DNA from 2 places in the Alcaligenes sp. LTN-3 genome. Region 1 is predicted to be linked to the other one. Evidence: riboswitches for the same ligand, from Rfam matches in the RefSeq annotation. Region 1 holds a riboswitch; the other holds the start of a gene.

Evidence for each region. A riboswitch is a leader RNA that binds a small molecule or an ion and turns the genes downstream of it on or off. The one in region 1 is predicted to bind thiamine pyrophosphate.
Region 2: it holds a riboswitch for thiamine pyrophosphate, as region 1 does, so the genes downstream of both, AC6I6N_RS01965 (NUDIX hydrolase) here and AC6I6N_RS03350 (3-oxoacyl-ACP reductase) in region 1, are expected to answer to the same signal.

The regions. Positions count from the first base shown of each region.
Region 1 covers NZ_JCAPDN010000001.1:675,675-687,655, forward strand. Annotated here, with positions in the region: gene AC6I6N_RS03305 (NRDE family protein) at 1-557, opposite strand, end outside; gene AC6I6N_RS03310 (M14 family metallopeptidase) at 643-1,590, opposite strand; gene AC6I6N_RS03315 (Bug family tripartite tricarboxylate transporter substrate binding protein) at 1,636-2,625, opposite strand; gene AC6I6N_RS03320 (LysR family transcriptional regulator) at 2,783-3,697, opposite strand; gene pbpG (D-alanyl-D-alanine endopeptidase) at 3,709-4,713, opposite strand; gene AC6I6N_RS03330 (flagellar protein FlhE) at 4,984-5,340, shown strand; gene AC6I6N_RS03335 (motility protein A) at 5,482-6,297, shown strand; gene AC6I6N_RS03340 (OmpA/MotB family protein) at 6,302-7,147, shown strand; gene AC6I6N_RS03345 (sodium:solute symporter family protein) at 7,225-8,664, opposite strand; TPP riboswitch at 8,806-8,913, opposite strand; TPP riboswitch at 8,980-9,077, shown strand; gene AC6I6N_RS03350 (3-oxoacyl-ACP reductase) at 9,128-9,910, shown strand; gene AC6I6N_RS03355 (LLM class flavin-dependent oxidoreductase) at 9,907-11,199, shown strand; gene AC6I6N_RS03360 (SDR family NAD(P)-dependent oxidoreductase) at 11,352-11,981, shown strand, end outside.
Region 2 covers NZ_JCAPDN010000001.1:416,797-428,777, reverse strand. Annotated here, with positions in the region: gene AC6I6N_RS02000 (hypothetical protein) at 1-177, opposite strand, end outside; gene AC6I6N_RS01995 (AraC family transcriptional regulator) at 271-1,065, shown strand; gene AC6I6N_RS01990 (LysR family transcriptional regulator) at 1,154-2,122, shown strand; gene AC6I6N_RS01985 (NAD(P)H-dependent flavin oxidoreductase) at 2,127-3,059, opposite strand; gene AC6I6N_RS01980 (cytochrome b) at 3,063-3,608, opposite strand; gene AC6I6N_RS01975 (NO-inducible flavohemoprotein) at 4,199-4,576, shown strand; gene AC6I6N_RS01970 (tautomerase family protein) at 4,583-4,972, shown strand; TPP riboswitch at 5,018-5,136, shown strand; gene AC6I6N_RS01965 (NUDIX hydrolase) at 5,181-5,654, shown strand; gene thiD (bifunctional hydroxymethylpyrimidine kinase/phosphomethylpyrimidine kinase) at 5,651-6,457, shown strand; gene hisI (phosphoribosyl-AMP cyclohydrolase) at 6,560-7,075, opposite strand; gene fur (ferric iron uptake transcriptional regulator) at 7,065-7,523, opposite strand; gene AC6I6N_RS01945 (dihydroorotase) at 7,549-8,943, opposite strand; gene AC6I6N_RS01940 (SufE family protein) at 8,940-9,398, opposite strand; gene yidD (membrane protein insertion efficiency factor YidD) at 9,391-9,666, opposite strand; gene folE2 (GTP cyclohydrolase FolE2) at 9,797-10,738, opposite strand; gene zigA (zinc metallochaperone GTPase ZigA) at 10,801-11,981, opposite strand, start outside.

The DNA of each region.
Region 1 (11,981 bases):
CCTTCTACCGCTTGCGGCGAGCCATCAAAATGCTGCGCCTGCAGAGTTTCTTTCAGGAACAGGCTTTTGGGCCAAGGCGTATTGAGCCAGGCATTGCTTAGAATATGCACGCCCGGTTCCAGCCGATGCGGACGGCCGCTGGGGTGGCGATTGCTGTAATAGCCCAGACGTAACGGTTGTTGTGTGTCAGGCCACTCCAGAACAAAGAGATTGAAGCCTGCGTAGTCAGCCCCTTCCCGGGCTAACTGTTCCAGATACTCGGCGGGACTGCGCTCATCGACCAGGAACTGAGGAATCAGTTCGCCACGCGAACGGTGCTTGCGGTTTTTGCTGCCCGGCACTTCGCGGTAATTGGTTAGCAGGGCCAGACGTCCACGGCTTTGCGTCAGGCCCAGCCAAGTACCTCCGGCTTGCAGGTCTCGACCCGCCAGAATCTGGGACTCGTTTTGCCAGGGCTGAGCCGGCTGGCTGGGGCGAGCATGATATTCGTCGCGATTGGTGGCAATAATCAGCGGCCAATCCGCATTCACTCCGACGGCGATATAAGCGATGCACATGTGCCGATTGTAGGATGGCTATGCAGGCTTTGGTAGCCAAAGTACCGCCAAGTTTCGCTTTTCTTCTCGGTATTTGAAAGGCCCGTCAAGAGGGTGCGTAGTCTTGTGCCAGGCGCACGACGGTGACACCGGGGCGTAGCTGGCGTAGTGACGGCATGACCAGCGTGCAATGATCGTAAGGCGTCAGCAAGGGCTGGTCATCGGCTTGCCCAATCTGGGTGCCTGCTTTGGCCAAGGTTTCCAGGCCTTGCCAGTTTTGGCTGAAACTGACGTTCATGGAAGGGGCGACAACGGCATGGGTAACTTGCAAAATGCGCTGCTGATCGGGCGAGGCTCGACGCCAGTCCGCAGGCAAATCCTCTTCTTGCACAATCTCGGAGGCGATCAGAAAGCGGGCAATCAGGTCCAATGCGATAGCAGGTGTATCTGGATCACCATGAAAGCCACATTCCAATAATAAGGAGCGGGTCTCATCGGCATTCGGGTCAGAAAAACGGCCGTAATCGCGCATGCGTACGCCGTCCTTGTGGCCCGTATCCACAATGACATGCTCGGGGGCGCTCAGGGTTTGCGCCAGCTCGATATTGCGCGCCAAGGTGCCGGTCAATAACAAGGGGGCACTGGGTTCATGCATGGAGTGCAGATCCAGCAACCAGTCGGCTTGTTCCAGCCAAGGCAAGATGGCCCGTGCGCGTCGTTGTTCTTGTGTCTGTGTTTGCGACAGCTTTTGATCGCTCCAAACGCGGTTCATGTCTTCGTCCACGTAGCGGCTGGCGTCGTGCTGCGCAGGGTCAAAGCGATCAAAGGCGTCCAGATTGCAAAAGGCCAGAATCAGTTTGCCGCGACGTGGCTGCATGCCGCTGGCTAGCACGGCTTTCAAGGCCCAGGCGCCGCACAGCTCGTTGCCATGGATCAGGGCGCTGATCATGACGGTACGGCCTGCCTTGCCCGAATCCAGACACCACAGGCCAGGAACACCGGTATTGCCCTGACGCTCTTTTTGAATGTCAGGCAAAGAAAGAGAAAATTGCATGGTGAAGACTCCAGCGCCCCGGCTGTCAGCCAGGGCGCATGTGTTTTATTCGGCCTGCAGTTTGGCCAACTCGACCAGACGGGCGTATTTGTCGACCTCTTTGGCCTGAAACTCGGCCGCGTTCATGCCGGGGGCGTAGAGCGTGGCTCCATTTGACTGCATCTTCTCTTGCAAGGTGGGCGATTGCAGACTGCTGTCCAGGGCTTGACGCAAGGTGCTGGTGACGGACTCGGGCAAATCCTTGGGGCCATACAAGCCAAACCAGACGTTGATATCGACCTTTTCAAAGCCGGGGGTATCGGCCAGCGGCGGGATTTCCGGGGCGGCTGGAGAAGCCTTGGTTTCGGTAATGCCCAAAGGCACAATGGCACCGGCGCGAGCTTGTTGTAAACCTGATGACAGTACAAGGTAAGCCGTATCCAATTGCCCGCTCATCAAATCCGATACCAGAGGAGGTACGCCGCGATAGGGCACGTGCATGGCGGTGGTGCCGGTCGAAGCGTTCACCATTTCACCGGCCAGGTGCAAGGTCGTACCGACGCCCGAGGAGCCAAAACTGAAGGCTTCCGGTTCGGCAGCGCGCAGCTTTTGGGCATAATCTGCGGCAGAATGAATGCCGGATTTTGTGGAGGCAGCCAGCAACAAGGGTTGGGACGCAATCATGCCAATAGGCGTGAAATCTTGTTGTCCGTTGTAACGTACGGCTTTATTGATCATGCCCGCAATGATCATCTCGTTGGTGGAACCGAGCAGCAAGGTATAGCCGTCGGCAGCGGCCCGTTGTACGCGCTGGGCACCAATGGTGCCGCCGGCACCGCCCGCATTTTCCACGACGACACTTTGACCCAGGCGGCTGCTGAGTTCTTCAGCCAGCAGGCGCGCGGTCAAGTCCACACTGCCGCCAGCGGGGTAGCCCACGACCAGAGTCAGGGGGCGCGCAGGATAAGTGTCGGCATGGCTGACCGAGGCTTGCAGCAGGCTGCAGGCGCCCAGAATGCCAAGAACCAAGCTGCGCTTGGAAAAGGAAAAAGACATGATGTGCTCCCCGTTCGATGGATAGGTTTCCGAGCAGCGGCCAGGGCGGCGCTGCGGGCCTGTATATCCTTAGTTATGAACGGCTATTGTGTTCGTTGCTGTCATTTGTGATGTGCTATTAAGGCACATGACCGTGCTTTTTCGATTAGCCGAACGATCAACGACCCTGCTGGGTAAAAGCCCAGACAGACTCGGCCAGCGCCGAGAGCGGAGCCCGGGAGCGGTACAGGCGTACCTCAAAGGCAATTTCATCGCCTTTGCCACCCAATTGCACCAAGGTGCCGCGACGACATTCATTGGCAATCATGGACAAGGGCAACCAGGCGACCCCCATGCCTTTGAGCACCGAACCCATTGCGGTATCCAGCGAGTCGCAACGTACCGTGCTGACCAAGGGGTAGGCAAAATGATGCAGCTTGTCACCCAGAATACGGGCCATGGCCAAGCCGCCCGAATACGAGATCAACGGGATGCTGCGCCCGCTATCGGCATTGAGCTCATACAAAGGCATGCCGTTTTTGCGTCGCTGACAGGTGGGCACGAGCTTGTCAGTGGCAATGGTCATGTAGGTCACTTGCTCGGCCAGTAGCTCAATCGATAAGGCCGGGTGTTCATAACAACACAGGAAGTCTGTTTTGCCTTGGGCGAGCAGCTTGGCCATATCGGCCATCATGCCGGTGCTGATGTCGATGGGCACATGGGCCGACAAAGGCGCATGGCTACCTTTTTGCAGGCGGCTGACCCAGTCGGTGACCAGGGTACGCGCCAGGCTGCGGCCAGTGGCAATTCGTAAACTGCCTTGCCCGGCCTGATCCGACGCCTGCAATTGCCGACGGACACGGTTTAATTGTTCCAACACTTGGTTGGCGGTGTTGTAGAACACCTGTCCTTCTGGTGTCAGCGTAACGGGCAAGCTGCTGCGCTCGACCAAAGGCGTTCCTACCCATGCTTCCAAGGCCCGAATGCGGCGCCCAAATGCCGGATGCGTGACGTGGCGTTGTTCTGCCGCTCGAACAAAACTGCCCGCACGAGCCAGGGTCACGAAGTCTTCAAGCAGTTTGAGTTGGGACACGAAGAGCCGTCTTAAAGCATGGCCAGTCCGTTGGACTTTTCAACCAGATTGCGGATCCGTACGGCGTCACCAATACGCGAGTAACGACCCGTGGAATTCAGCAGCACAATAGCCACTTCACGATCTTCGATCTTGGTCAGCATGACCAGGCATTCCCCCGCTTCGTTGATGAAGCCGGTTTTGGAAACTTGAATATCCCAGTTGGCGTTCTTCACCAAACGATTGGTGTTGTTGAATACCAGTTGGCGGCCACGCACAGGCTGGACGGAATACTGATCGTTCGTGGTGTACTGTTGGATACGGTCATGTTGACTGGTGGCGGTCAGTAATTTGACCAGGTCACGCGGGCTGGCCACGTTGTCGCTGGACAAGCCGGTAGGTTCCACAAAACGTGTGTTGCGCATACCCAAAGCGCGTGCCTTGTCATTCATGGCGCGCACAAAAGCAGGCAGACCGCCAGGGTAGCTGCGGCCCAAGGCATGGGCAGCCCGGTTTTCCGAGGACATCAATGCCAAGTGCATCATGTCGGCCCGGTTCAGTTTGGAGCCAACGCGAAGACGCGAGCTGGAGTGTTTGACGCGGTCCACATCTTCGTCGATGATCTCCAGCATTTCATCCATAGGCAGACCGGATTCAGCCACGACCAGGGCCGTCATCAGCTTGGTAATGGACGCAATGGGCCGAACAGCGTCGCTGTTTTTTTGATACAGCACGGTGGACGACTCCAGATCCTGTACAAAGGCAATCTCCGAACGCAGGGCGGCGTGCTGGATGAGAGCGTCGTGTTTGAGGGCATTGAGCGCGCGGCGGCTATCGTTTTCGCTGTAGCTGATGGGTTGCAGGTTTTTTTCAAAAACCAGATGCGGTACGTTGTAGCTGATGGCCGTGCTGGCGTCATTCAATGCGGATGGTTCGGCCAGCGCCAGCGTCTGCGCGACAGACAACATCGAAAATGGCGCTAACAATAAAGCGCATAATGCAGGTCGAATGAGTTTTTTTGTTCTGGTTTGAGGCATTTTTCAGTTCCCGGTCGGCGAGAAACAGAAGGGCGGATAGAATTTGTGCGTTTATGCTACCAGAAAAAATCTTCTTTATATTAGTATCTTACGACCCAAAGTTAAAAAAAATTTAAGATGTTTGCGCCGTATCATTAAGAAACTTATTTTATCTGTATAAAAAAACAGTCTATGTCTTTGTTGAAATCCCCAAACGCTCAAAAACCTGTTTTTATAAACAGATTTTATAAGCTCTGTCTTATTTTTTTAATCGTAGGAAGTACTCCCGCAATGGGGCACAAGGCGTCGCTAGCCTGGGATGGGGAGCAACTTAGCGAGGCCATCACAACCAGCTCTCCACGTACTCAGCAACGCTTTATGCCTCCAGAGTCCATACGTTCGCAGGCCCGTGCGCTTGGCAAGGTGGAACTCAGCTACGACCATAACGGCCGGGCCATTCTGAAAAGTCGCCTGTGTTTGCAAGGTGGAGCCTGTGTGGACATGAACGGTTCGGTACTTAGCACCAGAGCCTTTGCTGGTCAGGATGCGCGTTATGGTTTTGTGTTGGAGCATGAAGTCTGGAGTTGGGCGGGCAGCACCGAGGCGGTTCGAGTGCGGGCATCGATTCGGGTGAATTACCAGCGTTAGCTTTACGCGCCCGCGCCGCTTCCTAATAAACGATTTAATTTCATTTGGGTTTGATCTATCTCAAGGTGCTAGCCTAAAGAAACCCGCTGTACTGCCGATATGTAGTTCTGATGCCCATCGGGCCATAACCAGGACTTGTGCATGAACCCCTCTACTCTGATCGGCATCGTAGCCAGCGTGCTGCTGTTTGCCGTGATCTTGTTTTTTACGGCAGAAAACCCCGCCTTGTTTGTGGACCTGCCCAGCTTAGCTGTTGTGCTGGTAGGTACGTTGGCGGCGACGTTTATCAGCTACCCGTTAAGCGAAGTTGTCCGTATTTTTGGCCTGATCGGGACGGTGCTGCGTAACGAACGCCTGTACACCCAACAGGATATGGATGAGCTGATCAATATTTCCCGTTTGTGGATGATGGGTGATATTCGTGCCGTTGAAGAGGCGCTGGAAAAAGTAGCCAACCCGTTTTTGAAAACCGGTGTTCAACTGGTCATTGACCGAGCTCCCCAAGAAGATATTGAAGATCTTTTGCAATGGCGCATCAGCCGTTTGCGTGCCCGTGAGCATGCAGAAGCGCAACTCTTCCGTTTGATGGCCAGCTTCGCGCCTGCTTTCGGCATGGTCGGTACGCTGATTGGTCTGGTTAATTTGATGTTCTTGCTGGGCGATGGCGACATTACCTCTATTGGTCAGCAAATGGCGCTGGCTTTGATGACGACGTTCTACGGTGTGCTGCTCTCCAATCTGGTGTTCAAGCCTGTGGCCGTGAAGCTGGAGCGCCGTACCGAGCAGCGCGTGGTTTTGATGAACATGATCATGCAAGGGGTATCCATGATGAGCCAGCGCCGTGGCCCGGCTTTGATGCGCGAAACACTCAATTCCTTCATGGCCCAGTATCAGGACGAGATCAATGACCGGGGTGGCCGCGACGATGACGCGGACCCGGCTCCGGAGCGAGGTTGATCCCATGGGAAACATGGAGCAGGACCTGACCCTGGGTGAACTGGCTGACCGTCAGAAAGCCTTGCAAAAAGAGCTGGAACAAGCCCGGGGAGCCAAGATCGAACAGCAACTGGCCAGCAATCTGGGCAGCCGCCGTCGCAGCCGCCCCTGGAATGATCCGGGGCTGGCCGTACCCGAGGAGGAAGAGGCCTGGCTGACCACCTATCTGGATATGATGACCTTGTTGCTGGTCTTGATGATTGTGATGCTGTCCTTTGCAGGCAAGCGGGTACAAACGGCGGCGCAGGGGCAAGGGCAGGGAGGTGCGACGGTCGTTGCACAAGCGGGCAAAGACGGAGCCGGTTTGTTGCCCGCAGGCGCGGGCCTGTTTCCCGAGTCCGGCCTGGGTGAGGGGCACGGTAAAGGCAATCACGGTCTGGATCTGGATGGCTTGGGTGACAACATTGATGTGGTCATGAACGATCAGTCTGTGAGCTTCCGTATCAACAGCGAGATTCTGTTCAACTCGGGCGGTGCGGATCTGGGCTTGGAGGGTTTGACGGTGCTACGTCAATTGGCTGAAGTATTGCAAAAATCCACCCACCCGATTGTGATTGAAGGCCATACGGATTCGGTGCCCATTCGCAGCTATCGCTACCCTTCCAACTGGGAACTGTCCGGTGCACGTGCGGGCAGTGTGGTGCGTTACATGGAAGCCAATGGCATTGGCAGCCAGCGCCTGAGCGCGGTCGGTTATGCCGATACACGCCCCTTGGGGGACAATGCGACACAGCAAGGACGCGCAACGAATCGACGGGTTGAAATCATTGTGCAAACTCCTCAAACACAGCCTGAAAGTCCCGTCCAATAAGCCTTTACAACAAAACCCCGGTTTGCGACTGACAAACCGGGGTTTTTGTTTTGAACTTGAATCCAGTGTGTTCGGATTTAGTCCAGAACACGTGTGGAGGAGGCCAGGGTGCCCAAATCGAACTTGGGCAGATGGCGACGCAGAGGCATGATTAACACGCTGATCAGCACCGGCACAATGGCGGCCAGCAAGAAGGATTCCAGCAAGTAATCCATCGGGCCATTGGGGCGTGGGAACACGGCCAGACCGGCCACCAGGCCGCCCAGGGTGCTGAGGGTGGCGGTAAAGCCATCGTAGCGGCGGCTATACAAACCAAAGAACACGGGGAAAGCGGCTGCCGAACACAGCAAGTCTGCCAGCAGGAACAGGTACAGCACACTGAAACCTTGCGAGGACGCGTACAGCACAGGGATGGAGCAAACCCAGATCAGGGACCGCGCCAGACTCATCATTTGAGCGGTATTGCGATGGGGCATGATCCGGCCCAGATCCACCGCAATCAGGCTGGAAACAGCACTGATGGCGGTATCGGCACTGCTCATGACCAAGGACAGGCCCAAAGGAATCAGCAGTACCAGAAACCAGACCGGTACGTGCGGCAAAATAACGTTGAACAAGGCGACGGAGCTGTCACCGGTGGAGCCCAGGCCCACAAAGGCCAGACCAAATAAACCCATCAAAAAGATGAAAGGGGCGACAAACAGGCCACCGAGCAAAAAACCGCGACGCATGGACTGCGTGTCTTTGGCGGCATAGATGCGCTGCCAGTTGCCCTGGTGAAACAGGCCGGTCAGCAAGATGGCCACAAAGAAGGTCAGCCCGGCCTTGATACCGACCGGGTCGCCAAGCTCGATCAGGCGCGGCGCCTCCAGCTTCACGCTGTCAAACAATTGCACCGGACCCCCTACGGCTTGCCAACCAAACATGATGATCAGAAACAGCATGGGCAGGATTACAAGCATCTGTACCTTGTCGGTAAAGATGGACGCGCGCAGTCCGCCATAAGACGTGTAGATCAGCGTGGCCAGCAGCACAATACCGGCGGTGACCCACAGGGGGATAGGGGCAATCAAGGTAATCATCTTGGACATGGCGGTGATTTCAGCCGTCATGGAGATGAACATGTAAAACAACATGATGAGCAGGGTCAGCGCATACATAGGGCGACCGTAGCGGGCAATGACAAACTCGCTCAGGCTGTGGCCGCGTGGCAGCAGCTCGCGCATGCGTTTGCCCAGCGGAATCATGGCCAGGCGGGGCGACATGGAACCGAGGGCATAGCCGATGACGGCGCTCAATCCTCCCCAGGTGGCGGCCTGCGCGGGTGAGAACAGGATCCATGCGCCCAGCGAAGAAGCCAATAAAGTCAGAATGGTAGCGACGGAACTTTGACTATTGCGAGCCACCACAAAGTCTTCAAGAGAATTTTTGTAGTGGCGGGCGTATAGCACCCCGGCCAGAGCAAAAGCCGCAGAAAAAACGATCAGCCACAGGAGGGTGGCGGTTTGGTCCAGCATGAGATCTCCCCAAAAACCTGTTTGAACAGGCACAAACCGGCCAAGCTGGCGGGATGCCAGGGCAGGGCGCAGAAAAATGGAGGGATTGAAATGGGGCGTGTGAGCTGATGAATGCACCGCACAGACAAGAGCGGGCAGGCTGCCAGGCCGCGTTTCCTTTCCCTTCGCCGGCATGATCCGGATCAGGTTCTAAGGGTTACCGCTTGAATGCGGAGTCTCAGCCCGTTAAGGACTCCCCCAGGAACAGGTTCAAAGAGTAGGAGAGCTTCTTTCAAATGTCAATGATACGGTCTAGGCCAATTTATGCTATGGTCTGGCTGCGGCACGGGGTGTCCTTCTTGGAAAGGGCTGAGATAAAACCCGTCGAACCTGATCCAGCTCATACTGGCGAAGGGATGTCCGAATCCATAGACCTGCGTCTGAACCGGGCCGACATCCTCGCCGAATTCTTGCAAGGAGTCTCATGTCTGTGGAACACGTCTCGGAACTCTCCCAACAACTTGTTCTGGTCACCGGCGGCGCACGCGGCCTGGGGGCTTGCCTGGTACGTGCGTTTGCGCGTCAGGGCGCGAAAGTTGTCATCAATTACCTGAAAAGTGAAGCAGCCGCTCAGGCGCTGGCGGATGAGTTCCCGCAGCAATGTCTGGCCGTGCAAGCGGACGTGACGGATGCGACGGCGGTGCAAGCTTTGTTTGCCAAAGCCCAGGCGCATTTTGGCCAGCCTATCACTACGGTCGTCAATAACGCGTTGCCTGAATTTTCTTTCAACGGCGATGCTCGTCCCCATGCCGATACGCTGACGTGGTCGCAACTGAACCAGCAACTGGAAGGCATTGTGGGCGGTGCCTTGAACACCACACAGGCGGCATTGCCTGGTATGAAGCAAGCGGGCTTTGGTCGCATCATCAATATCGGTACGAACCTGTTCCAGAACCCTGTTGTGCCCTATCACGATTACACGGCCGCCAAGGCGGCGTTGTTGTCCATGACGCGTACCTTGTCGCACGATCTGGGGCCCGATCAGATTACTGTGAACATGATTTCTGGCGGTTTGCTGCGTACAACCGATGCGTCCGCGGCTACGCCCGAGGCCGTGTTTGACTTGATTGCGGCCAGCACACCGTTGCGCCGTGTGACTACGCCTGAGGAGTTCGCCGATGCCGCTTTGTTCTTTGCCGGTCCGTGGGCTCGGGCAGTCACTGGGCAGAATTTGGTGGTGGACGGTGGATTGGTGAAAAACGGATGAGGCAGCTGCACTTCAATTTATTCATTATGGGCTGCGGGCATCACAAAGCAGCCTGGCGTCATCCCGATTCGCAGGTAGAACGCCTCGGCGATGTCCGGTTTTACGAAGAACTGACCCAGATCGCCGAGCGTGGCAAGCTGGACGCCATATTCTTTGCCGATGGCCAATCCAGCGATAACGTGTCTGACGGTCCGCGCTGGTTTTTGGAACCCTTGACCATGATGGCCGCCCTGGCGCGAGCCACCGAGCATATCGGCCTGATCAGCACCGTTTCCAGCACTTTCTACACGCCTTTTGTGGCAGCGCGCATGTTGTGCTCCCTGGATCATGTGTCCAAGGGGCGAATGGGCTGGAACGTGGTGACATCCATGTTTGATTCGGAAGCACGTAATCACGGCTACGAAGCCATGCCCGACCATGCCTGGCGCTATGCACGGGCTGAAGAGTTTGTTGAGACTTCGCTGAAGCTGTTCGACTCCTGGAGCGACAGTGCCTTGGTGATGGACAGGCAGGGCGATTATGCCAAGGTAGATCAGGTGCGTCAGATCCTGCATAAGGGCGATCACTTCCTGGTCGATGGGCCCTTGACCTTGCCGCGCTCACCACAAGGACAGCCTGTTCTGTTTCAGGCCGGTGCCTCTGAGCAAGGCCGGGATTTGGCCGCGCGCAAAGCTGAAGCGATTTATGCCGTGGCGTATGACTTGCCCTCGGCCCAATCCTATTACCGCGACATCAAACGACGCGTGCGGGAAACGGGGCGGGGCGTGGATGTGCCCGTGATGCCAGGCCTGGTGACCTATGTGGGCTCTACCATGGAAGAGGCGCGTCGCAAGCAGCAGGAACTGGATGAACTCTTGCCCGCCGAGACGTCCTTGCGCCAGTTGGGCATGTTCGTCGGTCAGGATTGCATGGACTGGGAACTGGATGCGCCGGTACCGCCACTGCCTCCTTTGGAGAGCTTCAAGGGCCCCAAAGGGCGTTATGCCACCATGCTGCGCATTGTTGAAATAGAAAAACCAACGGTTCGTCAATTGCTGGGTCGTATTGCTGCCGGTGGTGGTCATTGCACCATGGTCGGTACGCCAGAATCCATTGCTGATCAGATTGAGCAATGGTGGCGCAATGAAGGCGCGGATGGTTTTAACCTGATGCCGCCTTCCTTGCCCAATGGTATTCGAGACTTTGTTGAGCAGGTGATACCTGTTCTGCAAAAACGCGGTCTGTTCCGCCATGAGTACGAGCACAGCACTTTGCGTGGACACCTGGGGCTGGAGCGTCCTGCAGCCTGACCTTGGGATGAGAAAAAAGCGGGCATGTCCATTGCTGGATTTGTCCGCTTTTTCCCTAGGGGGAAGGGGCTACGAAGTTCCTGAAGTTTGCTATCCTTAATGCTTTAATTGTCGCCTGCTTAACGAGCAGCGAGCTGTATAGGGATCGCACTATGAAAACCGCCGTTGTCACCGGGGCCTCCTCAGGGTTTGGGGCCGCTCTTGCTCGTAAATTGGTATCTGAAGGGCACACCGTGCTGGGTCTGGCGCGCCGTCAGGACAAGCTGGATGCCCTGGCCGCCGAGCTGGGCGAGCGGTTTGTACCGGTCAGTGTGGATTTGACCGATCGTGCGCGTGCTGAGGCAGTGTTGGCGGATCTGACGGCTCGTTATCCCCATATCGACGTGCTGATCAATAACGCCGGTTTGGCGCTAGGCGTGGACAAGGCGCAAGACGCCAAGATGGATCAGTGGGATACCATGGTGGCTACCAATATCAGCGCGTTGCTGCATATTACGCACGCTTTGCTGCCAGGTATGGTCAAGCAGAACAAGGGCCATATCATCAATCTGGGCTCGACGGCGGGCGAATACGCTTACGCCGGCGGCAATGTGTACGGCGCTACCAAGGCATTTGTGCATCATCTGGGCCTGAATCTGCGTGCCGACCTGTCGGGTACGGCAGTGCGTGTCTCTACTGTGGCTCCTGGCCTGTGTTCCGGCACGGACTTCTCCGCCGTGCGTTTGGGCGATAAAGACAAAGCCGCTGCGCTTTACCAGAACGTGGATGCGCTGACGCCTGAG
Region 2 (11,981 bases), 260 kb from region 1:
GGCTGGCAAGGCCGCCACAATATCGTTCAAGGCACGCTGACGTTGTGCATCGCTGACACCAGGCTGGCGCAACGTCGCTGCATTGGCCAGAAAGGCGCCAACCGTGCCTTTGCGAATAGTGGTGCCAGCAATCTGAACTTCGCTGGCGTGATCGGGAAGAATGTCATGTGCTTGCATGTATCGCTCCTTTGTTCATCAAGGCTTTCAGTGTAAGCACAAAGGTTTTGGCAGATGTACACTGTATCGGTCAATGAATAACAAAATTACGCCATGCCTGAACGAAAAATAGGTCTGCATGATTTTCTGAACTTCCCCGAGCATCCTGTGCTATTCGCCGTCACCGGTAATCACGACTCGGAACTATCCTCGCGCTCCCATCAGCACGCTCGCGGGCAGTTGTTCGGTTCTCTGCGCGGCTTGCTTTCCGTCGGGGTGGAAGACGCCGTTTGGGTGGTGCCCGCTATCCATGCCGTCTGGTTGCCGCCGCATGTCCTGCACTCGGGCCAATCGCACGGCCCTTATCATGGCTGGAGCGTTTATATAGACGAAGCGGCCTGCGCCGACCTGCCCGCCCACGCCTGCACCTTGCGTACCTCGGGCCTGTTGCGTGAAGCCGTGCTGCGCGCCTGCTCCTGGGAGTTGATTCCCGCTGCCCCCTTGCCCCAAGAACAAGCGCATATTGCCTCCGTTATCCTGGATGAAATCCGTACCCTGCCCGTCGAGCCTTTTGGGCTGCCGCTCCCCCGGGACCCGCGCTTGCAACGCATTGCTCGCGCCCTGATTGCCGACCCCAGCAACAACCAGGGCATGGAGCACTGGGCGAGCTGGGCAGCGGTCAGTCTGCGTACCTTAAGCCGCCGTTTCGTTACAGAAACCGGCTTTAACTTCACCGCCTGGCGGCAACGCGCCCGCCTGATGCGCTCCCTGGAAATGCTGGCAGCCGGTGTTCCAGTAGCCACCATTGCCTATGATCTGGGTTATTCCAGCCCCAGCGCCTTTATCAGCCTGTTTCGGCGCAGCTTTGGGCATACCCCGGCCAATTACCGTCACCAACTTTCAACCTAGCCCCTTCTGCGCTGTACGACGCATCGGAAATGTCATAAAGTGATTGAACGAAAACCAAAACATCACTTTTAGACATAGGACAGCCGGTATGGAAATGCGCCAATTACGGATTTTTTGTGCGGTTGCCGAGCATGGCAGCTTTACGGCCGCTGCCCAGAAAGTGCACACCGTGCAATCCAATGTCACCATGCGCGTCAAAGAGCTGGAGGCAGAGCTGGAACAGCAATTGTTCATACGCCAGAAAAGCGGCGTGGTGCTAACTGCGGCTGGCCATACTTTTCTGGACTACGCCCGCCGTATCTTGCAACTGACCGATGAAAGCCGTGCGGCCCTGCAAGACACGGGCACGCCCAGCGGTCTGCTGCGCCTGGGTTCCATGGAAACCACGGCTGCCATCCGCCTGCCCCAGGTTCTGATCCAATACCGCGAGCGCTACCCCCAGGTTCAGTTGTCCTTGCAAACCGGCACCACGGCAGAGCTGATTAAAGCCATCGAGACCCACCAGCTAGATGGTGCTTTTGTCGGTGGTTTTCATCAAAACCCGGCCCTGATTCAAGAAGAGGTGTTTGAGGAAGAGCTGGTGCTGGTCAGCAGCAAGACGGTGGAATCCTTGTCTGCCCTGATCGAAACAATCCCCCAACAAACGGTTCTGGTCTTTAGAACCGGCTGCTTTTACCGCTCTACGCTGGAACACTGGTTTTACCAGGCCGGGCTGGTGCCCAACCAGATCATGGAAATGGGGACGCTGGACGGTATTCTGTCCTGCGTGGCCTCGGGCATGGGCATTACCTTGCTGCCCAAAGCCATCGCCCAGAACAGCAGCTTGCGCTTGCCCGTGCAATGCCACGAGCTACCACCTGAGCTTGCGCGGGTGAAAACCGTGTTTATCCGTCGTGCCGATACCAATCCTGGCTCTGCCCTGCGCAGCTTTGTGGCCCTGGCTCAAGCGCAGTTCGCCCAATTTCCCAAGCCAGATCAAGGCCATGCCGAACTGCCTGCTCTAACCGGCCAGCCTGTGGGTCCGTCCAACAACGTCGCACAGACCTTGCCACAGTAAGCCATCAAGGCAGCCCCAAGACCAGCTCCTCAACCCGCTCTGCCGCTGGCACAATGCTGTGAATTTTGCCCACGCCCTGACCTGCATACAAAGACAGTTTCCTGGCCATTCTGTCCTTGTCAATCGCCCGCGCCCCGCCCCCGACCCAACGCAGCACATTCCACTTGTCGCGGTTGGGAATCACACGATGCGGGGTGCCATAGGGCCAGCCAAAGGAATAGCCGGTGCGATATTGCGTATCGTCCGTACTAGCTTGCAGAATCTTTTGCTTGTAGAGCGGGTGTGCATTGGACTCCTCGCTGGCCAGAAAGGCCGTGCCCACCAGTACACCAGAAGCCCCCAGAGTCATGGCCGCCCTGACATCCTGGCGGGTAACAATTCCGCCTGCGGCCAGTACGGGACGGCCCTGCGCACCGTCCAGAATGGCAGGTAGTAAAGACATCAGGCCAATCGTGCCGCGATTCAGGTGACCACCGCCCTCACTGCCTTGGGCGACGATAATGTCGGCCCCCTGCGCCATCGCTTGGCGAGCCAGTGCCACCGTGCCGGTTTGCACCATCACGATCATGCCGGCGTCTTTGGCGCGGGGAATCAGGTCGGCGCAATAGTCCTCGGCATAGAACAGCGACAAGATGCGGGGGCGCTCCTGCAAGATCACCTGGAACTGGGCCTCGAACACTTCCGGGCCACCAAACTGCGGCACGATATTCACCCCAAAAGGCCGGTCCGTCAGCGCTTTAGTTTCCCGCAGCCAGTTACGCAACGTCAAGGGAGCCAGACGCAAGCCGCCCAGCACGCCCACCCCGCCCGCATTCGCTACCGCCGCCACCAATGGTGGCCCTGAGATCGCAGCCATGCCCGCCAAAAAGATCGGGTATGGCACACCACACATCTGCGTGATGACATTGCCCGCAAAGACTCGGTTTGCTTCGCTCATGATTTACAACTCCACCTGTTTGCCCAGCATTCGCCGCAGGGCCAGATTTTTGAGCACAATATGGTTTTTGAATGCCCCGAAAAGGTGCAAGGCCAACCCCAGCAAAAAGACAGTGGCGCCAATATTGAACAACACATCGACCACGGCTTTGAGCTGCTCATTCGGGCTGATCAAGGTCGGCAAGGCCAGACCACCGGGCAGTTCCACCGCCACCCCCGCTGCCGCTCGGGACAGCCAGACAGCAACGGGCAGCAGCACCATCGCCAAGGCCAGGGCTATCGCCACTGAACGGGCCACTATCACCTCTACCGGATTGGGCGAGCCCACCGGCAAGGGATGAAAAGACGTCACCCGCGCCCAGAAACGGTAGATGGAGATCAGGAACAGCAGCGTCCCCAGCAGATTTTGCAACAGCACCAGCCGCGCCTCACCGGGGCTTTGGGCGATGGCCACCTCCAAACCCAGAATGGAAAACAGCAAGGCCGCAATAAGCCAGTGCAACACAATCGTGATGGGCGAGAACCTGAGTCCGTTGTCTCGCAGTTGCATGATTAGCTCCTTGAAAAGGTCATCGAGGACAAGTCCTTTACCGTGCAATACCCAACGTGATACGTCGTGGGCCGCCTACCCAACACGCACAAGCGGCCAGCTTCGGTCATCACCTTGCCTCCTGCTGGTCTGGGCCTGGGTCACGGTGTCCTCAGAGCCTTGGCTCTGCCAAGGACCGGCGTTTAAGAGCCTTGACGATAGGCGCAGCCATCAATCAAGTAAAATGATGAATATTGATAAATAAAATCTTTTTTAGTGATCGATGAACAGATAGTTTTCCTCATGCCCTCACGCGGCAGACGGGCAACCCTCATCATCTCAGCCCTCTGGCACTGGCTCCTACCTGCAGGCCGTCTGCAAGTACGCCTAAAGCTCGTCCAGACCACGCTTATAGGAATCGCCATTTAATCATTATTAATGATCCATAAATTCACTATTCATCATTTTACTTGATTCATTCAGTCTTCTATCTTCCCTATGGATAGCGCCGCTATCTCAACCTCAAACTAGGAGACTGATACCGTGACTCACCCTGCTGCCTATCTCGTTGACTGTACAAATAGCCACGTCTTGCCTGGCTTTTGATTTGTATGTTGACAGACGCTCAACGCGACATCATCAAGGCGGCTGTGCCGCTGCTGGCAAGCGACGGTGAAGCCTTGACCACCTATTTTTATGAATTGATACTGCGCGACTCCCCACCGCTGAGTCCCTTGGCCAGCCAGATCACCAACAATCGCGTTGCTCTCCAAATCCAGTCCGAGCGTGCCCCACATGCGGACACTTTCCTGCTGCAAGCCCTACGCGAAGAGCTGATCGAGAGGATGGCCAGCAACGAGCTTATTGATGAATGGGCCGCCGCTTACCAGCAACTATCAACCTTGCTCATCGAAGCCGAACGCCTGATGTACGACGATATGGCTATCACTCCCGACGGCCTTGCAGACCGCACTTCCTATCAAGAATGACCCACCATGCCACTACTGAAATTTGACCTGATCCAAGGCCGCAGCGACGACGAACTACGCCAGCTACTGGACACCACGCACCAAGCCATGGTGCACGCCTTTGATGTTCCTGCCAGCGACCGCTACCAATGCGTCACCCAGCACCGTCCCGGCGAGCTGGTGCTGGACGACACCGGCCTGGGCTACCCACGCAGCGACAAAGTAGTGCTGCTGCATATCGTGTCCCGCCCCCGCAGCGAGAGTCAGAAAGTCCAGTTCTACCGTTTGCTGGCAGAGCGACTGGAACAAAACTGTGGCGTATCACCCGATGATCTGATCATCGCCCTGGTCGAGAACAGCGATGCAGACTGGTCCTTCGGGCGTGGGCGAGCGCAGTTTTTGACGGGGGAGTTGTAGGCGAAAGACAGGTATACTCGCCCAGACCGTTTTAACAAGAACGGTCTTTTCACCGAGGGGAGCCTGGCGAGCAGGCTGAGAAACTGCCCGAGCAGATTGCACCGCAGTGACCCGTTGAACCTGATCCGGGTCATGCCGGCGAAGGGACGGGTATGTACCTGCTCGCCGCTTGCTGCCGGATGGCTATCCTTGACTAGGAGTTGCTATCTTGTCGTCTGACCACTCTCCCGCCCCCGTCGGCCCGGTTGCCGCCACCCTGGCTGCCGTCATCCGTCAAGACCAGATTTTGCTGATACGCCGCGCCAATCGGCCCGATGCCGGACGCTGGGCCTTTCCGGGCGGCAAAATCCGCGCGGGCGAAACCATCATGGCGGCGGCCCATCGGGAGTTGGCCGAAGAAACCGGCATACAAGGCCAGGCCTTGCAGGTCTTTGATGCGCTGGATGTGTTTGACCGCGAGCCCAGCACCACACCCTTGGCCTATTCACACTTCATTCTGATTGCTGTGCTGTTTCGCTGGCAGCAAGGTGAGCCACAGGCAGGCGATGATGCCCTGGACGCACGCTGGTTCAGCAATGCGGAACTGAACAGTCTGGATGTGGCACACAGTTTTGACGTCGTCCGAGTTGCCCGTCAGGCATTGGCATTGGCTGCCACTCAAGATCAAGCAGGCCAAGCATGATTCCGAATGTATTGAGTATTGCGGGCACAGACCCGACCAGCGGCGCTGGTATTCAGGCTGATCTGAAAGCCATGTACGCCTTGGGTGCCTACGGCATGAGCGTAATTACAGCCGTGGTCGCGCAAAACACCCAGGGCGTGCGGCGTTTTGTGGCGCTGGAGCCGGACTTTGTGGCGGACCAGTTGGACGCGGTGTTTGAGGATGTGCGCGTGGATGCCATCAAGATCGGCATGATCGCCAACGTAGGGATTGCGGAAGCGATTGCAGACCGCCTACACCATCACGGCCTGGACTGCCCGATTGTGCTGGACCCGGTCATGGTTGCCAAAAGCGGGGACCGTTTGCTCAGCCCCGAAGCCGTCTCCGTGGTGCGCGACAAGCTGCTGCCCATGTGTACCCTGCTCACCCCCAACTTGCCCGAAGCAGGCGATTTGCTGCAAAAACCGGAACCCGCCTCGCTGCAAGAAATGCACAGCACTTTAAAGGATTTGTGCTTGCTGGGCCCTGAATGGGTGCTGCTCAAGGGCGGCCACCTGGACGGCCCGGACAGTGTGGATCTGTTGCAAGGTCAGGGGCAGAACCATGTTTTTCAGTCGCCCCGCATCCCGACACGCAACACACATGGCACGGGCTGCTCACTATCTTCTGCCATTGCGGCCCTGCTACCGGGCCGCAGCGTGCCAACTGCGGTGGGTTTGGCCAAGGAATACCTGAATGGCGCTTTGGCCGCTGCCGACCAATTGCAGATCGGCCTGGGGCAAGGTCCGGTGCATCACTTCCATGCTTTATGGCCTCTCAAGTAAGCTCTCTCCCATTACAACTGATCGCTATGCGATGTGCAGTCTGACTGCCCTGCAGTTTTACGAGTGCGAACAGTCAAGCGGCTCCATTGAATGAGACAAACACTACAGCACGGTGGGATTGGGCACATCCCCATACACTTCTTTGGGATCAAAGGTCTTGGCGGACTCGACAAAGACCAGATCCTGACCTTTGCTATGCTCGGCACCCACCGGCACCTGCCGGTAGAAACAGGAGTAATAGCCCACGTGGCAACTGGCCCCGGAACCGGCTACCCGCACACGTAGCCACACCGCATCCTGGTCGTCGTCGATGCGCATTTCCTCTACCGTCTGCACCAGTCCGCTGCTGGCACCTTTATGCCAGAGCATTTGACGCGAGCGGCTCCAGTAATGGGCTTGCCCTGTCTGTATGGTTTTCTCCAGGGCTTCCCGATTCATGTAACCCAACATCAAGACCTCGCCATTGCTAGCGTCTGTCGTGATGCAAGCAATCAAGCCGTGCTCATCAAACTTGGGAGCCAGTTCGTGGCCCTCTTCCACTTGCTCTACCGAAATTCGGCGTCTTATTTGTACTACCGTATTTTCAGCAGACCTGGTTTCTTGTCCTTTAGTCTTCACGTTTCTTCCTTGTCATCATAGGTTCCGGGCGATATTCGCAATCCGGTGTCAGGCAACGGCCATACAGCACATGGCTATGTTCCAGAACCTGAAAGCCCCGTTCTTGAGCAATCGCTTTTTGTCGCTGCTCAATAGCTTGGTCATGAAACTCCTGCACACGTCCGCAGTCCGTGCAGATCAAGTGATCATGGTGTTCGCCGTCATCCAGCTCATACAGCGCCCGGCCAGATTCAAAATAAACCTGCTTTAGCAAGCCTGCCTGTTGCAACTGGGTCAACACACGGTAGACCGTCGCCAGGCCGATCTCGCTGCCTTGTCGTATCAATTGGCGATACACATCGTCTGCCGTCAAATGACGAATGCCGGGGGCCTGGAATATCTCAAGAATCTGGATACGGGCTGTGGTCACCTTCAAGCCACGCTCTTTAAGCTCTTTTGAATCCGTCATGGCGCACTCCTGATTGAATGGGCGGCTAAGGGACGTCCAGAAAACGCAGCGGCCTGCCTTGCGCCTGCCCTTCCAAGGCTTCATCACGAACCACACAATGGCCGCGCACAATGGTGTGAATTGGCCAGCCTACAACGGGCATACCGTCGTAGGGAGACCAGCCGCTGACACTGGCAATCCAGTCATTGCGGATACGGCGGCGTGCCTTCAAATCCACAATGCTGAAATCCGCATCAAAGCCCACAGCGATGCGTCCCTTGCCTTCCAGACCAAAAATCCGGGCAGGCCCGGCACTGCTCAAATCCACCAGCCGTTGCAGACTCAAGCGACCTGCATGGACATGGTTCAACATCACGGGTAGCAAGGTCTGCACGCCGGTCATGCCGCTGGGTGAAGCGGGATAGGCTTGGGATTTCTCCAGCAAGGTATGTGGCGCGTGATCGCTACCAATGACATCCACCACACCCGAGCGGATCGCCTGCCACAGCGCATCTTGATGAGCTTGCTCGCGCACCGGCGGATTCATTTGCGCCAAACTGCCCAGACGCTCATAGCATTCAGGGGCTTGCAAACTGAGATGATGCGGGGTCACCTCTACGGTCACGCGGTGTTTGTGGGCGGCCAGAAACTGCATTTCCTCTGCGGTGGACACATGCAGCACATGCAAGCGGCGATTCACCTCTGCCGCCAGACGAACAATGCGTTGGGTCGCCTTCAAGGCACTTTCCACATCACGCCAAACCGGATGTTGGCGCACGTCGCCGCTATCCAGAGCGATCTGTTTGCGTTCACGCAGCCTGGCCTCATCCTCCGCATGCACCGCCAGCCGTCTACGGCCATGACGCAAGATACGACGCAAGACGTCGTCCTCATCCGCCAACAGGTCCCCAAAAGAGCTGCCCATAAAGACCTTGATGCCTGCGCAGCCTGGAAGCTGCTCCAATTCCTGCAAAGACTCAGCATTCAAGGCGGAGCCACCGATATAAAAGGCGTGATCACACCAGCTACGGCCTTGAGCAGCATCCAGCTTGGCTTGCAAGTCAGTGGCTCCCAAGGTCAAGGGATGGGTGTTGGGCATCTCGAAAACCGCCGTCACCCCGCCCAGGACCGCGCCCCGTGTCCCCGCTTCCAGATTCTCTTTGTGCTCCAGCCCCGGCTCTCGGAAATGCACCTGGCTGTCGATTACCCCTGGCAATACGTGCAGCCCCGTAAGGTCCAGCACGCAGTCCGCACTCCAGCCGGGCTGCAAATCGCCCAGAGCCATAATCCGACCTTGCACACAGGCGATATCGATAGGCTCGGCCCCGTTAGGGGTCATTACCGTACCGCCACAGAGCAGCAAATCAGCATGGCGCAGATTATGCCGCTTGGTCGTTTCTGCGGTCCGGGAGAGAGGGGCCTTCGGGATTGCTGGTGTCATGGTTTTGCCTTTGCGGCTTCTGCATCCAAAGCGGCTTGCGCCTCCAAACGAATCCGCTCCATCATGTGAAACAGGCCATTGGCACGATTCGGTGACAAGTGCTGCTCCAGTTCAATTGCCTGTAAAAAGTCAGGGGGATGGGACAGGATTTCTTCAGGCAAACGCCCCGAATACACCTTCATCAATAACGCCAACAAGCCGGTGACGATGGCGGAATCACTACGAGCTTGAAAAAACAGCTTGTGATCACGCAATTCAGAGATCATCCAGACCTGTGCCTGACAGCCATGCAAGCGGTTCGCCTGCGTACGCCATTTTTCTGGGAAGTCCGGCAAGGAGCGTCCCAGATCAATCAGATATTCGTAGCGCGCCATCCAGTTACCCAGGCACTGGAAACTGTCCACAATGGATTGCTGCGCCTGGGCTATGGACTCTGGTGCTGCGCTCTTATCCACGGCCATCTCCTGAATGCTTGGGCGTTTGGCTACCCTGATCGCCACGAGCCGGAACAGGGTCATGCCCGCCCGGATGCCAGGGGTGACAACGGACAATACGCCGTGCGGCCAGCCAGCTTCCTTTGAGTGGGCCGTGCGTCTGCAAGGCTTGGATCGCATATTGCGAACAAGTCGGATAAAAGCGGCAACGTGGCCCCAGCAATGGGCTGATAAAAAGCTGATAGCCGCGAACCAGCAAGATCAGGGCAGAGGCAAGAAAGGTTTTCATCGCCGCTCCGATACACGAAAGCGAACCACTCGCTCAGACGGATTAATCGTGATCTGGTTTGTCCTCTCCAGCGGCAAGGACGCGTGAGGGTGCAGTAGTGTTTGGCAAGGATTGATAAATACTAAAACACTCATGACGCCACGCCCCCGTTCAATCGCGCAAAAGGCGTCTCTGTCATCAAAGGCGTTTTAAACGCCACCGCATCATGGGGGTGCAAACTCTCCAGATGGCGGACCTGAATGCCAGCGTTCTGATAGTCCACCAAGGCCGCTTCTATACGACGCGCCGCGTCCTCCACAAACATCAGATTCTGGCCATTCAAGGCCGCAAAGGCTTGCTCATCGGCCCGTTTGACGGCCGTTTGCAAAGGTGTTGCCAGTGCCTTCTCGACACGATCAATCAAGGCTAAAAATCCGAAATCCTCGCTATCTTCCGATACCTGAACCTGAACCAGAGCCTGACTGCGCTGGCTGTGCGCAGTAGCCAGGCTGGCGTGCTTGTGCAGCCAGGCCGCTACCTCCTCAGCACGCAAGTCAGGCTGCCGTCCAAAGGCCTGCATAAAGCCCTGTTCAATCAATTGCCGAGCCAGCGCAGCGGAACAAGGACAGGTCGACGAATAGCCAATCTGAACCTGCATTTTGCACACAAAACTGCCGTCCACGAGACGGGCTTCCAGCACAACGGGATAGGACTTCCATCCTGCCAAGTCCTGCGTCACCAGGGCAGGCCGTCGCAGCAATAAATCAAAGCTGAAACCCAGTCGCGCACTGCGCGTGCCGCAGTCCTCCTGGCTATCCACCATGCTTTGCAAAAGACGCCGCAGCCCCAACAGCGACAAGGCCTGTTCTGGTGGCACGTCATTGAGCAAGCGATACAGCCTGGACATGTGTATCCCTTTCACATGTGCCAGCGGCAAATCAACCTGGGCATCGACACGCGCATGAAGTTGGCGCGTATAGCCCGGTTCGACCACGGTAATAGGTAAATCGATTCCCTCCATGCCCACCCAGGACAGCGGAGTCAGGCCATAAGTGGAATCGTTCAAAGCCGGGTCGGGAAGGACAACAGTCATACTCAACATCCAATCAAAAGGTCTTGCCCAAGCCGACAGGGACTAGGCAAGACCTCATTCCATCAAGGCCAGTCTGAGAACGGATTCGTCCATGTTGTCCAGGTGCTGGGACCGCTGGCCATTTCTTCATCACTTAACAGGCAGGCATCGAAACGGGCACGCAATGCGGCCTCGTCCATATCCATGCCAATCAGAACCAGCTCCTGACGCGCGTCCCCGACGCGCTCATCCCATTTTTCCTTGATCAGGGCTACCGCTTCGGGGTCTTCCGGCCAACGTTCGGGCGGCATGGAAGCCCACCAGTAACCCGCCACGTGATAGCGAGCCACCGCACCCGCCTGTGACCAGGAACCGGCCAAGGTCGGGAAATTCGCCAACCAGAAAAAGCCTTTGGAACGCACCACGCCGGGCCATTCGCTTTCAACGAGCTCCAGAAAACGCTGCGGATGGAACGGGCGGCGGGCGCGGTACACAAAATTGCCTATGCCGTACTCCTCCGTTTCCGGGGTGTGAGTGCCACGCAATTCCTGCAACCAACCGGGGGCTTTGGATGCCTCTTCAAAATCGAACAAACCGGTGTTAAGTACGCGATCCAAGGGCACCTTGCCGAACTCGGCTGTTTCAATACGAGCACGGGGATTAAGGCTATTCAGAATTGCCATCAGGCGTTCACGCTCTGGTTCGCTGATCAAGTCAATCTTGTTCAGAACCAGCACATCACAGAACTCGATCTGCTCAATCAGCAGGTCCACGACGGTGCGCGCGTCGTCTTCTCCCAGGGATTCGCCACGGGACTGAATACTGTCTTGCGAACTGTAATCGCGCAGAAAGTTAAAAGCGTCTACCACCGTGACCATCGTATCCAAACGAGCGACCTCACCCAGGCAACGACCATCCTCGCCTTCAAAGGTGAAGGTTTCAGCCACGGGCAGCGGCTCTGAAATACCGGTGGACTCAATGACCAGTTGATCAAAACGCCCTTCCTTGGCCAGACGGTCGACCTCCAGCAACAAGTCCTCACGCAAGGTGCAGCAAATACAGCCGTTACTCATCTCCACCAGCTTTTCATCCGTGCGCGATAGCTCCGCCCCACCATCACGGACCAGAGCGGCATCAATATTGACCTCACTCATATCGTTCACGATGACGGCGACACGGCGGCCTTCGCGATTGTTCAGGATGTGGTTCAGCAAAGTCGTCTTGCCCGCTCCCAGAAAACCGGACAAAACCGTTACGGGAATGC